Regions from separate parts of the Bacillus sp. SYZHCR11 genome, predicted to be linked through region 3. Evidence: riboswitches for the same ligand, from Rfam matches in the RefSeq annotation. Region 3 holds a riboswitch; each other region holds the start of a gene.
What was found. Region 3 has a riboswitch for S-adenosylmethionine ahead of mtnW (2,3-diketo-5-methylthiopentyl-1-phosphate enolase). Riboswitches for the same ligand answer to the same signal wherever they lie in the genome.
Positions count from the first base shown of each region.

Region 1: linked by a shared signal. The riboswitch ahead of AC2CGA_RS10630 (5-methyltetrahydropteroyltriglutamate--homocysteine S-methyltransferase) and the one ahead of mtnW (2,3-diketo-5-methylthiopentyl-1-phosphate enolase) in region 3 are both predicted to bind S-adenosylmethionine.
Region 2: linked by a shared signal. The riboswitch ahead of AC2CGA_RS01595 (2-hydroxyacid dehydrogenase) and the one ahead of mtnW (2,3-diketo-5-methylthiopentyl-1-phosphate enolase) in region 3 are both predicted to bind S-adenosylmethionine.
Region 4: linked by a shared signal. The riboswitch ahead of AC2CGA_RS05505 (bifunctional homocysteine S-methyltransferase/methylenetetrahydrofolate reductase) and the one ahead of mtnW (2,3-diketo-5-methylthiopentyl-1-phosphate enolase) in region 3 are both predicted to bind S-adenosylmethionine.

Region 1 is NZ_JBXUND010000002.1:771,418-777,461, reverse strand. Features, by position in the region: gene AC2CGA_RS10640 (NupC/NupG family nucleoside CNT transporter) at 1-743, opposite strand, end outside; purine riboswitch at 883-983, opposite strand; gene AC2CGA_RS10635 (methyltransferase domain-containing protein) at 1,346-2,227, shown strand; gene AC2CGA_RS10630 (5-methyltetrahydropteroyltriglutamate--homocysteine S-methyltransferase) at 2,261-3,397, opposite strand; SAM riboswitch class I at 3,476-3,562, opposite strand; gene AC2CGA_RS10625 (LURP-one-related/scramblase family protein) at 3,647-4,123, opposite strand; gene AC2CGA_RS10620 (hypothetical protein) at 4,226-4,393, opposite strand; gene pepT (peptidase T) at 4,970-6,044, opposite strand, start outside.
Region 2 is NZ_JBXUND010000001.1:285,800-291,843, forward strand. Features, by position in the region: gene AC2CGA_RS01575 (MarR family winged helix-turn-helix transcriptional regulator) at 1-306, opposite strand, end outside; gene AC2CGA_RS01580 (hypothetical protein) at 504-728, shown strand; partial or broken gene AC2CGA_RS01585 (hypothetical protein) at 772-910, opposite strand; gene AC2CGA_RS01590 (molybdopterin oxidoreductase family protein) at 1,032-3,095, opposite strand; SAM riboswitch class I at 3,242-3,334, shown strand; gene AC2CGA_RS01595 (2-hydroxyacid dehydrogenase) at 3,456-4,472, shown strand; gene AC2CGA_RS01600 (FGGY-family carbohydrate kinase) at 4,465-5,931, shown strand; gene AC2CGA_RS01605 (RbtT/DalT/CsbX family MFS transporter) at 5,979-6,044, shown strand, end outside.
Region 3 is NZ_JBXUND010000001.1:976,248-982,291, reverse strand. Features, by position in the region: gene AC2CGA_RS04230 (carbon-nitrogen family hydrolase) at 1-430, opposite strand, end outside; gene AC2CGA_RS04225 (pyridoxal phosphate-dependent aminotransferase) at 523-1,719, shown strand; SAM riboswitch class I at 1,756-1,855, shown strand; gene mtnW (2,3-diketo-5-methylthiopentyl-1-phosphate enolase) at 1,937-3,151, shown strand; gene mtnX (2-hydroxy-3-keto-5-methylthiopentenyl-1-phosphate phosphatase) at 3,148-3,819, shown strand; gene AC2CGA_RS04210 (methylthioribulose 1-phosphate dehydratase) at 3,810-4,439, shown strand; gene AC2CGA_RS04205 (1,2-dihydroxy-3-keto-5-methylthiopentene dioxygenase) at 4,455-4,991, shown strand; gene spo0E (aspartyl-phosphate phosphatase Spo0E) at 5,272-5,532, shown strand; gene kinD (sporulation kinase KinD) at 5,743-6,044, opposite strand, start outside.
Region 4 is NZ_JBXUND010000001.1:1,208,551-1,214,594, forward strand. Features, by position in the region: gene AC2CGA_RS05490 (BMP family lipoprotein) at 1-410, opposite strand, end outside; gene AC2CGA_RS05495 (CvfB family protein) at 581-1,477, opposite strand; gene AC2CGA_RS05500 (YajQ family cyclic di-GMP-binding protein) at 1,577-2,068, shown strand; SAM riboswitch class I at 2,169-2,291, shown strand; gene AC2CGA_RS05505 (bifunctional homocysteine S-methyltransferase/methylenetetrahydrofolate reductase) at 2,381-4,222, shown strand; gene AC2CGA_RS05510 (GNAT family N-acetyltransferase) at 4,305-4,745, shown strand; gene AC2CGA_RS05515 (pentapeptide repeat-containing protein) at 4,980-5,606, shown strand; gene AC2CGA_RS05520 (DinB family protein) at 5,779-6,044, shown strand, end outside.

The sequences.
Region 1 (6,044 bases), on a different contig from region 3:
ATGTTCATGCCGACAAGCATACTGTTAGAAATCGTGGAGAAGAAGTCTTTTTTCTCCGCTTTTGAAGGAACGTAAATAATATCATCCTCTTTAGAAACGTCCGCGGGATTCAGCATATTGGCGATTAAAAGCGCGTTTAAGCAATTCAGCGGGATGGCTGTAAACACATAAGTGGACGGAACCATCGTCAAGTACGATCCGATGATCGAACCGCTGATGCTGCTCATGCTCATCAGCCCGAATGTCAGAAGCCGATTGTTGCTGACGGCGGCAAGCTGCTGGCGGATGACGGCTAAAGCTTCCGTATTTCCTAAAAACATCATCTGGATGGAGAAAAAGCTCTCCAGCTTCGGCAGACGGGATATTTTAGAAATCAGCCAGCCGATTTTATCAATGAGCCACGGCAGAATACCGAAATACGACAGCATATCAAAGAAGGTCACGACGAAGATAATCGGCAGCAATGCGCTGAAGAAAAAATCAACCGTCGGGTTCGCCATGACAGACGGAAAGGCGAAGGCAATCCCTTGACTGGCACAGGAAATCAGCCATGTAAAGAACGCGCCGATCTTCCCGATGACAAAGCCGCCGACTTTTGTCCCTAACATAAACCAAGTAATCAGAAACTCAAAGACGAGGAGCATGACAATCGGACGCCATTTAATCTTCTTCTTGTTGGGTGAGCATAAGAAAACAACAGCCATGACAACAATGAGACCGACAATGTTCAATAAAAAGTACATGTGAGCAACTCCTATAAGGGTATTATGGAAATAAAAAAAGCTCTTATTCGTCACAAATTCCTGAAAGCCAGAAAGTGTGATAAATAAGAGCCAAAAGAAAAGAATAGACTGACAGCATCATATGCTTTTCACTCGTTCAAATTTATGCAAACTTTCTTGTAGTCTAGTCTTTTACGGCACTAGGTAGAAACAATCAGACCATATTACTGATCATATACAAGAATAACGATATTACATGAGATAGCAGTATTTTATCGTTTCAATTTTTGAAAATCAACCTTTTTAGATATTTTCAAAATAATAAATTTATATTATAAATAAAGAAAATAAAGGATGTTCACAAGTAATTGGATAATAAAGGTATAAAAGCCCCCGAAAAACAGTTCCGGTTCATTGTAAAGACGGGATGCAGCTGATAAAATGGATCTGAGGGCACCGCCTTCAAAAGACGGCAGAAAAGGGGTCATTTTCATGATCATTCAGTTCATTCGTTACAGATAATGAGAGGTATAGATAAATAGGTTAAACTTCCAATTTTGCGAGGTTTATTTGTCTATGCCTTTTTCATTTCATCGGAATAACGAATGAATGAGGTGTTTTTATTGACGTCTATAAAAAGAAAACGCGCGGAATTACTGCAATCATGCCAGTCCGTATTCAGGTGTCCGCTATGCAGTTCGGCCATGGCGGTCTCACAATACAAAAGCTTGATGTGCGGACACGGGCATACATTTGATATATCAAAGCAAGGATATGTGAATTTCCTCAATAAATCGTTCAAAACCCGCTATGACAGGCGGCTGTTCGAAGCGAGACGCGCTCTTTTTGACAGCCGGGAATTTTTTGTCCCGGTTCAAAAGGAGATCGCCGCAATCATCAGCCGCATTCAATCTCCGCAAACAACGGCGGCGATATTGGATGCGGGATGCGGAGAAGGCTCTCATTTAGCCGCCGTATGCAAATGGCTTCAGCCCGCTTTTTCCGTGACGGGAATCGGTATTGATCTCTCGAAAGAAGGTGTGCTGCATGCCGCAAAGGCCTTCGGGGATCATTTGGTTTTTGCCGTCGCTGATGTGGCGGATGCGCCGTTTGCCGACAGCTGTTTTGATGTCGTGATGTCTGTTTTATCACCTTGGAATTACAAGGAATGCAGCAGGCTTTTACGAAAGGGCGGCACAGTCATTAAAGCGGTGCCGCGGCGTGATTATTTGAAGGAAGTAAGGGAATTCTTCTTCGGAGACAGTCCTCGGCGGAATGACACCGCCGATTCTGCGGCCGGACGATTCCAAGCGGGCTTTCAAACTTTTGAGCGCAAACGGCTGTGTTACACGAAGACCTTATCGCAGCCTGACCTCGAGCGGCTTGTGAAAATGACGCCCTTAACATGGAAATGTACTGATGAAAGCATCCGGCGGTTTATCAGCCGAAAAGCGGCGGATATTACGATAGATATCGATATTTTAATCGGAACCGGTCCTCTGTAAACAGAAAAGACACGCTGATCGCGTGTCTTTTTTTTATTTCCAGACTTCACCGGCAATGCTGACGACATGACGCAGTTTCGCCCATTGCTGTTCTTCTGTGATCAGGTTTCCTTCCTCAGTGGAGGCGAATCCGCATTGCGGGCTGAGGCAAAGCTGATCCAGGCTGACATATTGTGAAGCTTCTTCAATCCGGCGTTTAATCGCGTCCTTGTCTTCAAGTTCGCCATGTTTTGATGTAATCAATCCAAGCACAAGCTGAAGATCAGAGCGTTTGACATAGCGGAGCGGTTCAAAGCCGCCGGAGCGGGAATCATCATATTCCAGGAACAATCCGTCAAGGTCAAGCCCGTCAAAAATCGTTTCAGCCGCTGCATCATAGCCGCCTTCAGCCGTCCATGTGGATTGGAAGTTGCCGCGGCAGATATGCATCGTAACCTTCAGATCGTCAGGGCGGTCCTTGATCGCGTCATTAATGGAAGCGGCAAACAGCTTGCGCAGCTCATCCGGCGTTGTGCCGAAATCTTCAATCTGACGAAGCCCCGCTTCAGATAAGAAAACGGCCCATGCGGTGTCATCAAGCTGAAGGTAGCGGCACCCGGCGTCATAGAAAGCCTGAATCGCTTTTTTATACGCTTTTGACACATCGTGCTGAAATTGTTTGTAATCATTCTGGTAGGCCGCTTTTTCCAATTTTCCGCGGAAAAACAGCATATTCGGACTTGGGATGGTCATTTTCGGAACAGCATTGCCGGCAATGCTGTGCAGGAATTTATAATCTTCGAGCATCGGATGCTGAGAAAAATCAATATCTCCCGTTACTTTAATGCCGCGCGCTTTCGTCTGTACGTTGTGAAACTGAATGCCGCTTTCAGGCGTAAATGCCTCAACCCCGTCTAAATTTTCGAGAAAATCAAAATGCCACCAGGCACGGCGGAATTCGCCGTCAGTCACGACATTGAGGCCGGTTTCTTTCTGCTTTTCCACGCTGCGGATGATTTCTCTGTTTTCGATTTCGCGCAGCTGTTCTGCCGAAATCTCACCCGCCGCTCTTTGCAGGCGGGCTTGCTTCACAGCCGCCGGCCGCAGCAGGCTTCCGACCTGATCCGCGCGAAACGGCGGGTTTTTTCTTAGAAGAGTATGCGATGGTTGTTCTGTGTTTTGCTGTGACATGAACGATTCCTTCTTTCCTGATGAAATATAAAAAAACTCTTCCCTCGGATAGGGAAGAGCTTGCGTCCGCAAATCTCAACCTTATCTTCAGGATTTAGCACCATTCTGCTGAACAGCGGTTGCCGGGTATCATAGGGCCAGTCCCTCCACCTCTCTTGATAAGGAAATATGCTATTTTTCAGAATAAACTGTAATACTCTTAATCTTAGTATGTTTTCTTATATTGTCAATATATTTCGATAAATATTTTTATTTGTCACCCTCAAATAGAATCATATCTATCACGATGGCGATCGCAAGACAAAGAGCAATATCCTCTTCCTTTTCAATCTGCAAATGATAGGAATCGCCCCAGCTCATCCATGATTTGGTGACGGTCATCCGGTTTGATTTTCCGTCTGTCACTTGAAAATTCCGGCCCCACACATCGCCGGTAAGATTCCAGCCGAGTCCGGAAATTTCAAATTTCGGTTTGAAAAACGTGACTTTCTTGATGACTTGGCAGACGGGTTTGCCGCTGACGGAAATCTCGTAACGGGGAACGAGCGACATCAGTTTCTGATTGACGCTGGCGAGCGTGCGGCCGTCCAAATCAGTCAGCTTCAGTTCATCACCGAATGAAAACAGCTTTCCTTCAACATTGTAGACTTCTTTTCCGCTTTCAAGAAACACTTGAAAACGATTCTTAAACGTAAACATTCGCTCTTTGATGTAAAAATGGTACATAAAAAAACTCCTTTTTTATGTTTTACGAAAAAAGGAGGCGGAAGGTTTCATATCGGCCGGGTGCATAAAAAAAGGCTGCCGATTTTGCGGCAGCTGTCGTTTTTATGATAGCGGCATCCGGCGTTTTTGACGGATCGCATTTAAATCAATGATGTTATTCGTGTCGGCAGCTGTCACCAGCGGGCTTGTCTTTGGCGTTTTCCGGCGGTTGTCCTTACTGAAAGAGAAAACAAGATACCCTGTCAAAGCAGCGAAAATAAGTAGCATCATTTTACATACCTCCCAAAAAAAGTTTTGGTATTATTATTGTACGAAAAAACAAACGAAAAGTATTCAAACAATTGTCACTTTTTTAAAAAATAACGTCATTTTCCGTAAAAATAACTATGGGTTGAAGAAATTTTGCTCTTGTTGTGGTTCTATAGATTGTATCGGCTGATAAATGATGATCGTTTATATAACTTTATTACTATTTTTTGTAAGTGTCTAATTAACTACTTCGGTGTTTTCGTTTGCCTTGTGTTATTCAGTACCCTAAAAAACCTTATGATATGCAAAATAACTGCTTCTAACAGATGACTGCGAGTTGACAGCGCTTTCTTTATTTTTTTGAAGAAAACGAGATGTTATCTTAAAAAAATCGTTTGAACATTTTCCGCAGTTTTTTAAAAGGGTTTGATTTTGTCTCCAGTACACGCGGGTCTTTTAAGGTTTTTTTCAATTCTTTCGCTACAGTCCCTCTTGCCATAGTCTTCACTCCTTCTTTCCATTTCATACCTTATATACGGAAAGAAAGAAGGAAAGGTTTCATGTGAAAGAAAAAAACCAAAGCAGGGGGCTTTGGTTTTAAGCGCGCTCTTCAAAGAGCCTGGCGATTTCAACAATGACGTTTACCGCCTTTTCCATATGATCGACGGAAATGTATTCATATTTTCCGTGGAAGTTTTGGCCGCCCGTGAAAATGTTCGGTGTCGGCAGTCCCATGTAAGAGAGCTGTGAGCCGTCGGTTCCGCCCCGGATCGGTTCGATAATCGGTTCGATGTCGAGGTTTTTCATGGCTTGATACGCGACATCGACTATCTCTTTGACCGGTTCGATTTTTTCTCTCATGTTGTAATATTGATCACGCAGTTCAAGCTTGATGCTTTCCTTCCCGTATTTGGCCGCCAGCGCATCGGCGGTTTTCTGCATATATTCTTTTCGTTCTGCGAAGCGGTCTCTGTCAAAATCTCTGATGATGTACGACAGGGCGGCTTCAGAAACGTCTCCGTCCATGGAAAGTAAATGATAGAAGCCTTCATACCCTTCCGTATATTCCGGCGCTTCTTCTTTCGGCAGCGCGTGATGAAATTCCATCGCGATTTTTGAAGCGTTGACCATTTTGTTTTTCGCCGTTCCCGGGTGGACGCTTTTTCCGTAACAAGTAAGCTTTGCGGCGGCTGCGTTAAAGCTTTCATATTGCAGTTCGCCGAGGGGGCCTCCGTCTATCGTGTAGGCGAACGCGGCGTTGAAGCGGCCGACATCGAATTTGTGAGGGCCTCTGCCGATTTCTTCATCAGGCGTGAACGCGACTCGGATCGTTCCGTGCTTGATGTCCGGATGTTTGATCAAGTACGCCATTGCCGTCATGATCTCGGCAATGCCCGCTTTGTTGTCGGCTCCGAGCAGCGTCGTGCCGTCTGTTGTAATCAGCGTCTGGCCTTTATAGCGGGAAAGCTCCGGGAATTGCTCAGGCGACAGGACGACATTGAGTTTGTCATTCAGAACGATATCATGCCCGTCGTAGCTTTCAATAATCTGAGGATTCACATTTTTTCCGGTAAAATCGGTCGCGGTATCCACGTGAGCCAGAAAACCGACAGTCGGCACGTCTTTATCCGTATTCGCCGGCAGAGTCGCCATGACGTACCCGTTGTCATCG
Region 2 (6,044 bases), 690 kb from region 3:
AATCTCAATATTGATTGCACGTTTATCCAGTTTGCTTGGCACAGTGTGAACATATCCTTTTTTCGAGAGACTTGAAATTAATTTGTTAGCGGTTTGTTTTGTTGTGCCCAGCTTTTTAGCGATATTCATAAGTGTGGTATCTTCCGTCGGTAAATGGGCAATAGCAATAAGAGTCATGTGCTGTCGGGAAGTCAACATTTCTAAGTATTCGTCCCCCCGAGTCTGCACCTTATTGACAACCGAAAATAATGATGCGTAACTTTGTTGCATAAAATGCAGTTCCTTCATTAGTAATTTAATATCCATAAGTTATCTCCCATCTAAATTGTCACCATGTTGACAATTACAATATACATCACAAAGGGAAATAAGTCAACATGGTGACTAATAGGCGGGTACGGCTGTTTTCAAAAATGCCACAGACAGTCGGAGTGTTTACAGAAGGGGAAAAAAGTATAATAAATGCGAAAAGGGCATTAATCTAAAGTGGGAAGGTGTTTGACATTCAGAAAGTGAACTGGTCAGAACGGTATGAATGGTTCAATAAACAAGATGAAAAAGATGGGCGTTTAATGGCGTTCCTTCGTCATGAGCTTACATATGAGGAAGTCATACGGTTATATAAGAAAGGGTTTTATTTGAAATCAAAAGAAGGGGATGTTTCGTTACGTAAGAACGATATCCGTCGTATGTTTGGGGTTGAAGAGAGGCAGGGGGGCAAACCTTAATGAACGGGAAGAGAAAAACTCTTCCCGCTTTTCATGGCAGCTGTTATTCTTTTTCCAGCATGGAAGTCAGCCATTCTCTTAATGCCGGTTTCTGCACATACCGCTTTCCGTTTCTCGTGATATGCGGAATGTCAGATGTTCATGAGGATCAGGTGAGTTAAAGTTTTCAATCCGTCTCCGATGAAATATCCGGCTAAAGCGATTCCGATGCCGGTAATATATCCAAACCTCCAATAAACGTTATCATTTTTTATACGGTGAAGCCGGCCGGAGGATTCAGCCTTCAGCAAAACCGCCGTGCGTTTATTGCGGACGGTTTTGATTGCTGAGCTTTTCCACCTGCACCTTTCCGGAGAAGAAAACAGCGCCTCCGCCCATATCCGCCAGCCGATCGGGCGTGAGCGAATTGACGAGCTGTTTTTTATCATCCATATCGGCCCAAAGACCTTGGCTCACCGCAACGCCGGGAAGCACCTGTTCGCCGACCGAAACTGTCAATTCGCACTCACCGCGGTGATTCCAAACTCTAACGGTTTCTCCGTCTTCTATGTTCCGGCGTACAGCATCTTCTGTATGAATGAAAAGCTTTGGCGCTTTTTCCAGTTTTACGTGTTTTTCGTTATTTGAAAATGTCGAATTCAAAAAATTATGATTCGGTCCCGGGACAAATAAAAGCGGAAAATCGTCATCGCTCTCAAGAGGGATGTGTGTCGGCAGCGCCGGATAACCGTCCTGTTTCATCTTTTCCGAATATAATTCAATTCTTCCGCTCGGTGTCTTGAGCTTTCCCGGAAAAAGCGGTTTTTTCCGTTTGGCTTTCATGAAGGAATGGCGTGAGAGCGCTTCGTAATCAATATCCTCGATATACGGATTGTCGGGAAAGTCCAGCGCCTGTCTGATTAATTCTTCATCAGAATCCTGAAGCTCCTGCTCGGTAAATCCCATTGCTCCGGCAAGCAGACGGAACACTTCCGTATTCGATTTGCTGTCCCCGTAGGGTTCGATCACTGGTTTTTGCAGCTGAATAAAATGATGCCAGTAAGACGTGTAAAAATCCGTGTTTTCAAATGCGGATGCAGCGGGGAGCACGATATCCGCATATTTGGCGGTTTCCGTTAAAAACAGATCGTGAACGACTGTAAATAAATCCTCCCGCAGCAGGCCTTTTCTGACTTTATTCGCTTCCGGCGCCACCACTGCGGGATTCGTACCGTAAATAAACAGGGAGCGCACGGGCGGTTTTGTTTCTAAAAGAACGCTTCCGAGCCTGTTCATATTAAATGATCGCGGCTTCCGGCCGTAAAGCAGATCAGGCCGCTGGAGCGCTTGTCTGTTATAGTTTAATACCGCGCTGTTGTGCTTGATTGCGCCTCCTCCGGTGTTGAGCCACTGCCCTGTAACAGCCGGAAGGCAGGAGACGGTGCGGACGATCATTCCGCCATTGTCATGGTGCTGAATGCCGTTTCCGATCCTGATAAGGGAAGGGGAGGTTTCTCCGTACATTCTCGCAAGGCGTCTGATATCGTCGGCTTTAACGCCTGTAATAGCAGAAACCGTTTCCGGATCATAGTGTTTGACATGCGCTTTTAATTCGTCACTGCCTTCGGTGTATTCTGTGAGAAATGCTTCATTGTGAAGGTTCTCAGCGAATAAGATATGCATGATACCGAGGGCGAGTGCGGCATCTGTGCCGGGACGAATGGGAATAAACCAATCAGCAAGCCGGCCGGTTTGGTTCTTATGTACATCGATAACGACAATTTTAGCCCCTTTTTTCCGGGCTTTTTGAGCAATCATGACTTGGTGCATATTCGTGCTGACGGCATTGATTCCCCAAAAAATAAAGAGCTTAGCATGTATGGTCTCCTCCGGATCAGTACCCGCTCCTTCTCCCATTGTATAGTTATAGCCTTCAGAACCGGCTTTGCTGCAGATCGTCCGTTCGAGATGACTCGCTCCGAGACGATGGAAAAAACGGCGGTCCATTCCCTCTGCCGCCAGTTTTCCCATATTGCCGTAAAAGCTGTACGGAAGAATGCTTTCCGCTCCTTCTTCGGAAATAAGCTCTTTCCAGCGCGAACTGATTGTATTGATTGCTTCCTCCCAGGAAATAGGCGCAAACGCGGCTTCACCTTTTTTACCGATCCTTTTTAACGGAACGGTTACGCGCTTCTCATCATAAATACGCTCAGCCATGTGTCTGACTTTGTTGCAAATATTCCCTGATGTGACCGGGTGATCGGGGTCTCCCTGAATGTTAACGATTTTTCCGTCTTTTTTTGTCACAAGCAAGCCGCATTGATCGGGACAGTCTAGTGAGCACACCGACTTAAAGACCCCGTTCGGCTGTGTTGCAGCAGAATTCATAGCCCATTTCTCCTCTTTGTTTATATTGTAAGCATTATAACATTTCAAAATCGAACGTCAATTCAGAAAAAAGTGTTGACATTACGGAAAGACTTTTCTATGATGAGTTTATTCTTTTAAACAGCCTGACAATTTCATCATTTTATTTTCTATCCAGAGAGGTGGAGGGACTGGCCCTATGAAACCTCGGCAACATTTATTGTGCCAATTCCAGCAAGCGTATGCTTGAAAGATAGGAAAGAATGGTCTATACATATTTGTGCGCTTCAAGCGGATAAAGACGGTATATGAATCTCTTTCCTTCTTTGAGGAAAGAGATTTTTTTATGAAAAAATTTATGTGAAAAGGATGTTTTGCACCATGACGGTTTTAATTACCGCGCCATATCACGACGAGGGGCTGAAGGAGCTGGCTGAGCTGTTCGGCCGGACTGTGCACCGGCCGTGGAAGAAGCACGGCCGGGCCTATCGGGAAGATGAATTGATCCGGATGATTCATGAGACAAACGCGTCGGGGCTTATAACCGAACTTGATGAGGTGTCTCAGCGTGTTATTGACATATTGCCGGATTCCGCTTTTATCGGTGTCTGCAGAGGAATGCCGTCTAATGTGGATATTGCGGCGGCGACTAAAAGAAAAATCCCCGTTTTCTTTACACCGGCCCGCAATGCCCAGGCCGTTGCTGAAATGTTTATCGGAAATGTGATTTCATTTTTGCGTCATACGTATTCTTCCCATCAGTGGCTGAAGGACGGAAAGTGGAATGGTGATTATTTGCAGGCTTACGTCAAATTCAGAGGAAATGAGCTGACGGGGAAAACAGTCGGCCTTATCGGTTTCGGAGCTGTCGGACAGAGAATCGCCAGGCTATTGGCCGCTTTTGACTGCAAGGTGCTTTACTATGATCCATTTGTCCGTCATGAAAACCGGGAGTATGAAAAAACGACGATTGAACAGGTATTTTCTGAAAGTGATATTGTTTCCGTTCACTTGCCGCGCACAGAAGAAACCATCGGCCTTATCGGCGCCCGGCACTTTCAATTGATGAAACAGGAAGCTGTTTTTGTCAATACGTCAAGAGCGGCGGTTACAGACAGGGAAGAGCTGCTGCGGGTGCTGAAAGAACGGCGGATTAAGGGAGCGATCCTTGACGTGTTTTATCACGAACCGCCTGAATCTTCTGATTATGAATTGATCTCTTTGCCGAATGTGTTCGCGACTCCCCATTTAGCGGGCGCAACATTTGAAGTGGAAGATCATCATGTGAAGATTTTAAATGAAGCGCTTTTCAAATGGAAACAAGATCAAACCTGCTCAATACGTGAACTTTATAACAAAAGAGAACTTGAAACGGAAGCAGGAGGCTGTAATGGCTGAACAAAAAGGCTACCTTGTATTTGACATCGGGACTGGGAATGCGCGAGTCGCGGTCGTGACTGCCGGCGGCGAAGTGACCGCGCTTGAAAGGGAAGACATTGAATATGTGACGGATCCGCTTTATCCGGACGGACGATATTTCTCACCGGAAGGGTTATGGACGCAAATCAGCGCTATGGCAAGAAAGGCTATTGCCAAGAGCCCTCATATTACATTAATCGGAATCACCTCAACAAGCCAGAGGCAGGGAATCGTTTTGATCAATAAAGATAAAAAGGCATTTCTCGGTCTGCCCAACATTGATAACAGAGGGCGTGAATGGGAAGGCGGGATTGAGGCAGAAGAAGAAGTGCATCAGCAAACCGGACGTCTACCGAGCGCTTTATTTTCCGCCATGAAACTTGTCGGATTAAAAGCCAGACAGCCGTCTTTATGGAAAGAAGTGAAGTGTATCACAAGCATCAGTGACTGGGTGACATTTGAGCTGAGCGGAATTTTAAGCTATGAACCGTCACAGGCTGCTGAAACACTGCTGTTTGACGTAAGGAAAAAGGCGTGGTCAGAGAAATTATGCAACATCTTCGGTGTGCCTTCTGCCATTCTTCCTTCACTCGTCCGATCTGGGACGGTTGTCGGAATGTTAACGTTTAAGAAAGCGGCGGTGCTCGGTCTTTCTGAAAGAGTGCCTGTGATTGCAGGCGGGGGAGACACACAGCTTGCCATCAAAAGTGCAGATGCAAAGCCGGGAGATATCGTCATCGTATCCGGCACGACGACGCCGATTACAAAGATAACAGCGGAGACCGGAACCGAAAGTTTAGAGAATGCATGGCTGAATTGCCATACAGAAGAAGGTGAATGGCTTCTAGAAACGAATCCGGGTGTAACAGGACTCAATTATCAAAAATTAAAATCCATTTTTTATCCGAATGAATCCTACAGCGTCATGGAACGGGAAATCGCAAGTCTGCCGAAACATGATCATGCCTGTATATCTGCGTTAGGCTCCTATTTATCTCCTGAGAAAAACGCACTGGCAAAAGGCGGATTTATTTTTGACGCTCCGCTGTCCCAAAACTTAAGCAGAGCCCATTTTGTCAAAGCCGCACTGCTGGAAATCGCTTTTTCAATCAAATGGAACTATGAGGCGTTAACAGAGGCGGCTTCCTTTTCACAAGATTATGTGAAGGTGTGCGGCGGCGGTTTCCAAAGTGATGCTTTGACGCAGTTTCTTGCTAACCTTCTTCAAAAGAAAATCTATAAGAGAGAGGGGTTCAGCCAGGCATCCGCAATGGGAGCGGTGATGATTTGCAACGAAGCTCTCGGTGTGAAAGCAGAGCTTTCGACCTGCACAAAGGTAATTGAGCCGGAAGCGGATCAGACGGATCTCTTCCTATATGAAGAATGGAAACATACCCAAAAATTATTTACTCATTTTCAGCCGGCGGTGAAAGGCTGACTTGGGGATGAGATGACAACATGAAAGATTGCTGAGGAGGAACAAAAATGCTTAATAAAATAGGAATTCCGAAACAGCTCGCCTGGGGATTTTTAGGGGTCGTGCTGTTTATG
Region 3 (6,044 bases):
TCAGCCCGGCGCACTTGACACCGTCGAGCTCAAAGGAACCGTCACTGTTTCCCGCTGACAAGTAAAGGTGTTCATCCATCAGCTGAAACAGATGGGTTTTCTGATACCGCTTCACGATCTGTCCGCTGTTATCGGCGATGTACATGGTGTTATAGACATTTTCGCCTTCTTTGACCGCAAAAGATCCGGCAACGAGGTGTACGTTGTATGTTTTTGCCGTTTCTTTAAGCCATTGTTCCGAAACTTTGCCGTTTTCATCCGCCAGCTGGTCTAGCCGTGTGAGATCATAGCCGGTTGTCCACAACTCAGGAAGCACGATTACATCCGCATGGCGGCTTTCTTGCTCAATCAAAGATTCCGCTTTTTTAAAATTTTCTGAAGGATTTCCGTATGAAATATCAAATTGCAAACAGGAAACGGTCCATTTCATTTTTTAACACCTCAAGTTTCTCTTTACTTTTTTTATTTAACCATATATGATGATGGACTATCATTTCAAGACATTTTTAGAAGGTGAAAAATATGAACTTTGAAATCTCAGATGTACTCAAACAGCTGCCGGAACAATTTTTCGCATCATTGGTGCAAAAAGTGAATCAAAAGCTGAAAGAAGGCAGAGACGTCATCAATTTAGGGCAGGGAAACCCTGATCAGCCGACGCCTCAGCATATCGTTGAAGAAATGAAGCGCGCCGTCGAAAGGCCGGAAAATCATAAATACTCATCATTCCGGGGCGCTTACAGCTTCAAAAAAGCAGCCGCTGCATTTTATGAAAGGGAGTACGGGGTCACGCTTGATCCGGACACGGAAGTCGCCGTGCTGTTCGGAGGCAAGGCGGGACTTGTTGAGCTTCCGCAATGTCTTTTAAACCCGGGAGATACCATTCTGGTGCCTGATCCCGGATATCCTGATTACTGGTCGGGCGTCGCCCTTGCGAAATCGAAAATGGAAATGATGCCGCTGACGGAAGAAAGAGGGTTTCTCCCTGATTACAGCGTAATTCCTGAAAAGGTGCGGAGCGAGGCGAAGCTGCTTTATCTCAATTATCCGAATAATCCGACCGGCGCTGTGGCGACAGAGGCGTTTTTTGAGGAGACAGTCGGTTTTGCGGAACAAAACGGTATTTGTGTCGTTCACGATTTCGCGTACGGAGCCGTCGGCTTTGACGGGCATAAACCGCTGAGCTTTTTGCAGACGGAAGGCGCAAAGGAGACGGGAATCGAAATCTATACCTTGTCCAAAACGTATAATATGGCGGGCTGGCGGGTCGGCTTTGCCGTCGGAAACGCTTCTGTCATCGAAGCGATCAATCTTTATCAGGATCATATGTTTGTCAGCCTGTTTCCCGCGGCGCAGCAGGCGGCGGCAGCCGCTCTTTTAGAGGATCAGGCATGCGTCGCAGCGCAAAATGACAGATATGAATCGAGGCGCAATGCATGGATTGAAGCCTGCCGCGGTATCGGCTGGGATGTGACGGCTCCGGCTGGCTCCTTTTTTGCATGGCTCCCTGTGCCCGACGGTTATACGTCACAGTCGTTTTCAGATCTGCTGCTCGAGAAAGCGGATGTCGCCGTCGCTGCCGGAAACGGGTTCGGAAAATGGGGGGAAGGCTATATCAGAGTCGGTCTTCTGACAAGTGAAGAAAGACTTAAAGAAGCTGCGGAACGGATCGGGAAACTGAATCTTTTCACCCGAAAAAGCATTGACATATCTGGATAACAATGCGATAATTCAAAATACTTTATAAAATCATTATTCTTATCAAGAGCAGGCAGAGGGACGAGCCCGATGAAGCCCGGCAACCGACTGATAAAGCACGGTGCTAATTCTTGCAGCAGGAGCTGAGAGATAAGATTCGGACATAACACGAAGCCTCTTTCTGCTCATAGGGAAGAGGTTTTTTTATGTTTTGTGAAAGAAAGAGAGGCGTTCACGCATGAGCGAAGTATTGGCAACATATCTTCTGACAGACACAACGGACAGTGAAAAGCGGGCGGAACAGATTGCGGCGGGGCTGACGGTAGGCTCCTGGACTGACCTGCCCCTGGTGAAGCAGGAACAGCTCAGAAAACATAAAGGCCGGGTCGTAAAAGTTGAGGAGAAAGAAGGAACCTCAGAAAACGAAACACAATCCGTCATCACTATCGCCTATCCCGAGGCGAACTTTTCAAGAGATATTCCGGCCGTCCTGACGACGGTATTCGGAAAGCTGTCACTGGACGGAAAAATAAAATTGACTGATCTTGAATTTTCCGAAGGGTTTAAACGCTCCCTTCCCGGGCCGAAATTCGGTATATACGGCATCCGCAAACTGCTGGGCGAATTTGAAAGACCGCTTCTGATGAGCATATTTAAAGGCGTGATCGGACGGGATCTCGCCGACATTAAAGAACAGCTCAGACAGCAGGCGCTCGGAGGCGTGGATCTGATTAAAGATGACGAAATTTTCTTTGAAAATGAACTGGCTCCGTTTGAAACCCGCATTATCGAAGGAAAACAAGTCCTGAAGGAAACCCGGGAGGAGACGGGGCATAAAACGCTGTATGCCGTAAACCTTACGGGAAGGACCGCTGAACTGCGGGATAAAGCGAGGCGCGCGGCAGAACTCGGGGCGGACGCGCTTTTATTGAATGTGTTCGCTTACGGTTTAGATGTGATGCAGAGCCTTGCCGAAGACAGGGAAATCCCGCTTCCGATCATGGCGCATCCGGCAGTCAGCGGCGCGTTCACTTCATCTCCCGTTTACGGCTTGTCGCATGCGCTTTTGCTCGGCAAGCTGAACCGCTATTGCGGCGCTGATTTCAGTTTATTTCCGTCACCTTACGGATCCGTTGCTCTTCCGAAGGAGTCCGCGCTTGCAATTCATGATGAATGTGTAAAAGACGATGTCTTTCATCCGTCGTTTGCTGTCCCGTCGGCAGGCATTCATCCCGGTATGGTGCCATTGTTGATGCGCGATTTCGGCATCGATCACATCATCAATGCCGGCGGAGGCATTCACGGCCATCCGAAAGGAGCCGAGGGCGGCGGAAGAGCGTTCCGCGCCATCATTGATGCGGTGCTTGAAGCGCAGCCGATTGAAGAAAAAGCCGCGTCGTGCAAAGATCTTCAGCTCGCATTAGACAAATGGGGAAGGGTGGAAGCCGTATGACCCGCACACCGCTGATTATTTGTGATTTCGACGGAACGGTCACCATGAACGACAACATTGTCAGCATGATGAAAGAATTCGCGCCTCCTGAGTGGCTTGAATTAAAAGACGGTGTTCTGTCTAAAAGCCTATCAATCCAAGAAGGAGTCGGCCGGATGTTCGGACTGCTGCCGAGCAGCTTAAAAGAAGAACTGACCGGCTTTATTCTGAAGGATGCGAAAATACGGGACGGCTTTTTGGATTTTGTCTCGTTTGTCCGGTCAAACGGCCTCCCGTTTTATATCGTAAGCGGAGGAATGGACTTTTTTGTGCATCCGCTTTTGGAAGGGATCGTAGAAAAGGAGCGGATTTTCTGCAATCATGCATCCTTTGACAATGAATATATTCATATAGACTGGCCGCACGCCTGTGACGGAGGCTGCACCAATCAATGCGGCTGCTGCAAACCGTCAGTCATCCGGAAGCTGTCCGATCAGCAGAAATTTCTCATTATGATCGGTGATTCGGTCACGGATGTTGAGGCTGCAAAGTTATCCGATATGTGTTTTGCTAGAGATTATCTTTTGACTGAATGCAAAGAACTCGGCCTCCGGCATCTGCCTTTTCAAGATTTTCATGAGGTGAAAACAGGCATTGAAAACATCGGGGAGGTGCAGGCATGGCTGTAAAAGAAGAACGCTGGCGCGAACTTGCCGAGGTAAAGCGCGAGCTGGCCGAAAGAGACTGGTTCCCGGCAACGAGCGGGAATCTTTCCATCAAAGTATCCGACGCGCCGCTGACTTTCCTCGTTACGGCGAGCGGAAAAGACAAACGAAAAGAAACAGACGAAGATTTTCTCTTAATCGATGAGAACGGGAAGCCCGCTGAGACCGGCCATTCTTTAAAACCTTCAGCGGAAACGCTTCTCCATACTTACTTATACCAAAAGACAGAAGCCGGCTGCTGTCTGCATGTCCATACCGTTAATAATAATGTCATCTCAGAGCTTTACGGGGATGAAAAACAAATCACGTTTCAGGGGCAGGAGATGATTAAGGCGCTCGGATTATGGGAGGAAAACGCGTCCGTGACCGTTCCGATCATTGACAACCCGGCGCACATCCCGGCATTGGCCGAAAACTTCGCGCACCATGCGGACGCCGGCTCAGGCGCGGTGTTAATCCGTAATCACGGCATTACGGCATGGGGGCGGACCGCATTTGAAGCGAAAAGGGTGCTGGAAGCCTATGAATTTTTATTCAGCTGCCACCTCAAGCTTCTGTCACTGCGGCCGCAGCTTGTAAAATAAAAGGAGGAACGGAAAATGGCGACCATCAGAATTCATGACGAAAAGAATACGCTCATTGAAAATCAGGAAGAAGTAGCGCGCTTTTTAGACGAACAAGAGGTGATCTATGAGCAGTGGAACATTGAAAAACTTCCGTCTGAGCTTTCGGAGAAATACAATCTGACAGAAGATGAAAAAGAACGGATTCTCGCGGCGTTTGACACGGAGATTCAGGACATTTCAGCCCGGCGCGGATATCAGTCTCAGGATGTCATTTCTTTATCAGATACCACGCCGAATCTTGATGAATTATTAAAAAATTTCCAAAGAGAACATCACCACACGGATGATGAAGTCCGCTTTATCGTCAGCGGACACGGCATCTTCGTCATTCAAGGCAAAGACGGCACATTTTTCGACGTCCGTTTAAATCCGGGAGATTTGATTTCAGTTCCGGAGAACATCCGCCACTACTTTACGCTTCAGGAAGACCGCCGGGTCGTCGCAATCCGAATTTTCGTGACGACTGAGGGCTGGGTGCCGATTTACGAAAATGAAAGTGTGCAAAACTGATAGACGCCCGAACCTCTCATGCCCCCGCCGGCATGAGAGGTTTTTTATTGTAATATAAAGTCAGCTGTGGCTGTTTTTTAAATCTTGAATATGCCGCATTCTGTTTATATCATTACCTGAATGGGTATTATTCTCGTATTCATGCTAAAGATTCCAATATGAAATGAAAAAATAAGTTATTTAGTAAAAAAATGTTTACAAATAAAGTATAATCTGTAATAATGCTCAATAACCCAATCAAACTTGTTTCCTATTCTTTTAGCGGTGAGGGGTGAAGTGAATGGGCAGTTATTCTGAACAAGAAAAATTGCTTGTATCTATTGATAAAAAAAGAAAAATGATGATAGATGCGGCTAACAGACAAGGGTTTACCGGATATGACACGATCAGGCACAGCCAGGAACTGGACTGTCTGATGAACGCGTATCAGCAGCTGGTAAACCGTGATCGCACACATCACCAAGGAATACAGGGCCTTGTGAAGAAAATAGGCTTGTTCTCCCGCGGTGACGTCATGCCTGCATATGAAGCAAACAAATGATTGATGATAAAACAGATAACGAAGACTGAATGCGCTTCCTGATCAAGCGCCGCATCCGAAAGATGACCGCGTACAGTCAGCAGATTTTTCCGCTGGCACGGCTCACGAAGCGCCTCGTACTATCTGCCGGCTATGATGCCGTTCCTCTGGTATATCCTCTTACACATATTCTTCTTTAAATAAAAAACACCCCGACCCAGGGTGTTTTTTTCATCGTGAAGCGGCAGGGAGGGTAATGGTGACCTCTGTGCCCTTATCGACTTCGCTTTGAATGTCAATCGAACCGCCGTACATCAGCATGATTCGTTTACATACGACAAGGCCGAGGCCGGTGCCTTTTTCCTTTGACGTTACAAACGGAAGAAAAATGTGTTCAAGCATATCTTCAGAAATGCCCATTCCGTTGTCGGCCACCTTAATGACTGCTTTATGGTCGCGGGCTTCTAAATAGATGGACAGCCGGCCGCCTTCCTGCATGGATTCCAGCGCGTTTTTTGCGACATTTAAAATCA
Region 4 (6,044 bases), 230 kb from region 3:
TCCTCTTTAAACGTGACGGAGGTGACATTATCCAGGTCTGATACAGAATCAATCAGCACAAACCGCTGCTTCGGATATTTTTTGGCGACCTTTTCTAAATCCGCCTGCATGCTGTAACCGAGCCCCACAACAAGATCATTGCCTTCCCGGACAAGCTGGGTCAGTCCTTTTTCGTACGTATCGGTGTCTTTTATTTCTCTGTAATCAAATGTGATGCCGAGCTCGTCTCTTGCTTTCATCAAACCTTGAAAGCCAGAATCATTAAATGATTGGTCGCCGAGGCCGTTGTCTGTCAGCATGATGCCGATTGTTTTCGTTTTTTCAGCCGCCGCCCCCTCGGATTTGCCGGCACATCCCGCCGTGCTGAGCGCAAGCAGCAGTACAGCCGCAAATATCGCCATTTTTCTCATTGAAACTCTCCTTTTGTTTTTTTCTATAGTTATATATCGGTTCGGATGTCAGAATATTTTATTTCAATAAAATATGTATGTTCGGCAGGGTGATAAACAAATGAGGGCATAGAAGCTTTTGAGAAAATAAAAAACACCGGTTTTGGTTCACCGATGTTTTTGCAGAAAATTTATTGTTTTTCGTATGTCCAGCCGTCTTTCTGATACACTTTGCCGTTTTTCATCAGGTGCCCGAGCGCCCGCTTAAAGGCGGCTTTGCTTAAATGAAACCGTTCGCGGATATCGTCAGGATCGCTTTTGTCTCCGTAAGGCATCGCGCCGTTTCTTGATCTCAGATAGGTCAGAATCTCCTCCGCGTCAACCGAAAGCGCATCCTGCTTTCTCGGCAGCAGGGACATGTTGACGGAGCCGTCTTCCTTCACCTCGATGACACGCCCCGTCACGCGGCTGCCGAGTCTCGGCTCTTCTTTTCTTTCTGAAGGGTGAATAAACGCGCGGATGCCTTCATCGGTAATCAGAAAAGAGCCTGATGCGATCAGTCTGTACACCGTGCCTGTCAGGTCTTTATTCATGACGTCTTCCTCTGCATCCGTAAATAATTCACTGATGATATCCTCAGGCGCCGGCTTGGCAAACATGCGTCCGCGGCTTGTCACCTTCAGCATGCAATACAGTCTGTCGCCTTTTTGCGGCCAGACGGATTTGTACGGAGGCAGGTGCTCCGTTGCGACGAGCGCGTCTTTTGACAGACCGACGTCGACGAATACGCCCATATCCTCCACAGCGTCCGTCACTTCCACCCATCCGTAGTCATAAAAGCTGATGAGCGGCTTTTTCATCGTCGCCGCGAGTCTTTCCTGATGATCGACGTAAATAAATACGTCCACTTCATCTCTGTCTTCAATATCCTCTGTAATTTCACTGTTATGTAAAAGAACCGTATCCTCGCCGTCGGTTAAAAAATAACCGAAATCGGTTTGATGATCTATACTAAGCGTGAGCTGCTGCCCTGGTCTCATGTTATCGTCCTTCCTGATTCGCCCGTATGGGGCTGATGTTTTTCTCATTTTTTCCAATATGCATAAATTCATGCTTTATGCAGTTGGACATTTCTCTTTATTCTACTATAATCAACTCATAAGTGAAATGTTATAGGAGGTTTTCTCATGGCAAAAGAAAGTTCTTTTGATATTGTATCCAAAGTTGAATTTCCCGAAGTGCAGAATGCGATTCAGATGACGCTGAAAGAAATCGGCACGCGCTATGACTTTAAAGGATCTAAAAGCGATGTAACTTTAGAAAAGGAAGAACTTGTCCTGATTTCTGATGACGAGTTTAAACTGAATCAGCTCAAAGATGTGCTGAGCGGCAAGCTGATCAAACGGGACGTGCCGACGAAAAACATTGAATACGGCAAAATCGAAAATGCCTCAGGGGGCACGGTGCGCCAGCGCGCGAAGCTTGTACAGGGCATTGATAAAGACAGCGCCAAAAAAATCAACGCGGTGATTAAAAACTCCGGCTTGAAGGTAAAGTCGCAGATTCAGGACGACCAAGTGCGCGTCACCGGAAAAAATAAAGATGATCTGCAGCAGATTATTGCAGCCGTCCGCGGGGCAGACCTGCCGATTGACGTTCAATTTATTAATTTTAGATAAATTATGTGATTCCTATTGATTATTGTCTCTATTTTCGGTAAATTTGGAGAAAGGGATTTTCACAGTTAAGTTTTGGAAACCCATGACAATTACATGAACGTTCTTATCAAGAGAAGCCGAGGGACTGGCCCGACGACGCTTCAGCAACCGGTGTAATGGTTTAACCCAAACCATGACCAAGGTGCTAAATCCAGCAAGCTAAAAACAGCTTGGAAGATAAGAAGAGAGACAAATGATTACAGAGTCTTCTTCTTAAGAAGACTTTTTTTATTTCTCTTTTTTCCTTGCTGAATGTGACGAAGGAGGCAAACAATGGGACTATTACAAGACTTAAAAGAACGGATTTTAATCGGAGACGGCGCGATGGGCACTCTCCTCTATTCCTACGGCATTGACAGATGTTTTGAGGAACTGAACGTATCAAAGCCCGAGGAAATCAAGCGGATACATAAGGCTTACGTGGAAGCCGGGGCAGACATCATCCAGACAAATACGTACGGCGCGAATTTTATTAAGCTCTCAAGATACGGACTTGAGGATGAAACGAAAAAAATCAATCAGGAGGCGGTCAGAATCGCGCGCGCTTCCTCAGACGGCGCTTATGTATTGGGAACGATGGGCGGCATCCGCACATTTAACAAAAACGCCTACAGCCTGGAGGAGATTAAACGCAGCTTTCGGGAGCAGCTTTATTTATTGCTTTACGAAGAGCCGGACGGTCTGCTCCTGGAAACATACTATGATTTAGAAGAGGCGCGCGAAGTGCTGAAGATAGCGAGAAAAGAAACGGAACTTCCGATTATGCTGAACGTATCCATGCACGAACAGGGCGTGCTGCAGGACGGAACGCCGCTTCGGGAAGCCCTCAGGTCAATTGCCGATCTCGGCGCTGACATAACGGGAATCAATTGCCGGCTCGGCCCGTACCACATGATTGAAGCGCTCACCGAAGTGCCGATATTCCGTGACGCTTATTTATCGGTCTATCCGAACAGCAGCCTCCCGTCTTTAGAAGAAGGCCGGCTTGTTTATGATACGGACGATGCCTATTTCCGGGAGAGCGCCGTACAGTTCCGCACTCAGGGCGCGCGCATTATCGGCGGCTGCTGCGGTACGACGCCAAACCATATCAGAGCCATGGCTGAAGCGGTCCGCGGACTTTCTCCCGTCACTGATAAAGAAGTGAAAATCAGACGGGAAGAAGAAGTCATCTCCGTCCGGAATGAACGGACCGAGCCGGGTTTAAACGAAATCGCCGCTCAAAAACGGTCAATTATCGTAGAGCTTGATCCGCCGAAAAAATTGAATTTTGACAAATTTCTGCAAGCGGCGGCTGAATTAAAAGAAACCGGCATAGAAGCGCTGACGCTCGCCGACAATTCATTGGCGACACCGCGGATCAGCAATGCCGCCTGCGGTTCATTGCTGAAAGAACGCCTTGATATCCGTTCTCTCGTTCACATTACATGCAGAGACCGCAACATCATCGGCCTTCAGTCACATTTAATGGGGCTGGATACGCTCGGGCTTACCGACATTTTAGCCATCACGGGCGATCCTTCAAAAATCGGCGACTTTCCGGGGGCTACCTCCGTCTATGATTTAACGTCCTTTGACTTGATCAGGCTGATTAAACAATTCAACGAGGGCATTTCTTTATCAGGGAAACCGCTCGGCAAGAAAACGAACTTTTCCGTAGCCGGAGCATTTAATCCGAATGTCCGCCATCTTGATAAAGCGGTAAAACGGCTGGAGAAAAAAATCGAGTGCGGAGCTGACTACTTCGTGTCCCAGCCTGTCTACTCGGAGCAGCAGCTCATTGACATTCATCATGAAACGAAACATCTCAAAACACCGGTGTATATCGGAATTATGCCGTTAACGAGCAGCCGCAACGCAGAGTTCATTCATCATGAAATCCCGGGCATTAAGCTGTCAGACAGCATCCGGGAAAAAATGGCGCTCGCCGGCGAAGACAAGCAAAAGCAGAAAACCGAAGGCCTCGCCATCGCCAAGTCGCTTCTCGACACGGCGTGCGAACTGTTTAACGGAATTTATTTAATCACCCCGTTTCTCCGTTCTGATTTGACATCAGAACTTGCAGCTTATATTAAGCAAAAGGATGAAAAGCGGGCTGATGTATATTTGCATTGACGCGGAAGAGGCCGCCTGATATGACAGGCGGCTTTTTCATGGTACGATACAGAAAAAGAATCAAGCAAAGGAGGATTTTTTCATGGTTGAAGTAAAACCCATCACCGCAGAAGACACATACGCGATCAGACACAGCGTGCTGCGCCCCCATCAGACGATTGAGGATTGTAAATATGATCAGGACAGCGTCAAAGGAGCATTTCATCTCGGAGGTTTTTACGACGGGACATTGATCAGCATCGCTTCTTTCTACCCGCAGAACCAGCAGGCTTTACAGGCGGCGCCCGCCTACCAGCTGCGCGGCATGGCAACGCTTGAAGAATACCGGACGCAAAAAGCGGGAAGCACGTTAATCGCCTATGCGGAACGAAAACTGGCAGATATGGGGGCGGCGCTTGTCTGGTGCAACGCCAGATGTCACGTGAAGGGATATTACGAAAAGCTCGGCTGGAAAAGCACGGGCAGCCCCTTTGACATACCCGGCATCGGCCCGCATGTGATCATGTATAAAGAACTCGCCTGAAACAGACAAAAGCCCTTGGCATCCCTTATAAGGGCTTTGTTTTGTTATCTTTCGGCGTGCCGGATGAGTTCAAACGAAATGAAGCTTTTATAAGCGCCGCTATTGACGCGATCCCGCTTTGATATTACCCTTTGTTCAGTAAGCAACACGCAATTCGGCAAGGGTGGGCAGGGGCGAAAACGATATCTGCCAATTGCCGATTTCAGCTATTATGTTTAGAAAAGGGAGTATGAGATGAATACGATCCAAAAACCGAAAATCCCGAAAGAATTGCCGGTGCTTTCTTTCACTGAAGCGCTTCAGGATGAGGAGCTCAAAGAAGTCATCATTGAAAACGGCATCGTAAACGGCAAACTGGACGGCCTGCGCGCCGAAAAAGTCATTTTCAGAAACACCGTTTTTACGGATGTCTCTTTCAGACATATGGAATGTACGGATGTCCTGTTTGACAAATGTGATGTCTCAAACGCTGATTTCAGCGGAAGCATCATCCATAGAACGGCGTTTCAGCATTCAAAACTTCTCGGCTTGAATCTGGCGGATTCCGCCATGCGTCATGTACGGTTTGAAGACTGCCTCGCAAATTACAGCTCCTTCAGCTATTCCAATATGAAGCATGTCCGTATTGACTCGTGCGGCCTTTCAGAAAGTGAGTGGAATGATGCCGTTCTTGAATACACAGATCTTGACGTCTGTGATTTGAACGGCGCAAACTTCATCGGCACGTCTCTTTTTAATATGGATATCAGCACGTGCACATTTGATCATCTGCACGTCTCGCTTGATAAGCTGAAAGGATGCCGCATCTCTCCGTCTCATGCCGTTACATTCGCAGAAGCGCTCGGCGCCATCGTGACGTAATCTTTTATTAAACGAAACCGCGGATACAGGCGGCCGGCTCCTCGGCATCCTGAATCAATGCTCGGCATTGGTGATGTGGGGTGCTGCTTTTTATTTTGCGGCGCTTTTGTTTCGATAAAAGGAATTCGGCCAGGTCATGTTGAATGTACCGGAAGGAAGAGGGGGAATTGGAATGTCAGACATTTTAAAGCTGTATCACTACCACAGATGGGCCAATGAGCAAGTTATTCAGCATCTGAAGACCCTGCCCGCGGCAAGCTTACAGCAGGAACTGGATAGTGTTTTTCCGACTTTGAACGCCGTGCTTGTGCATATATGCCGGGCTGATTACATTTGGCTTCACGTGCTTTACGGAGAAACTTACGAACAAATCGTCTCGCAGTTTGATCAATTTGAAAAGCTTGACGGAGATTTTGAGGCGATTGAACATAGAATGAC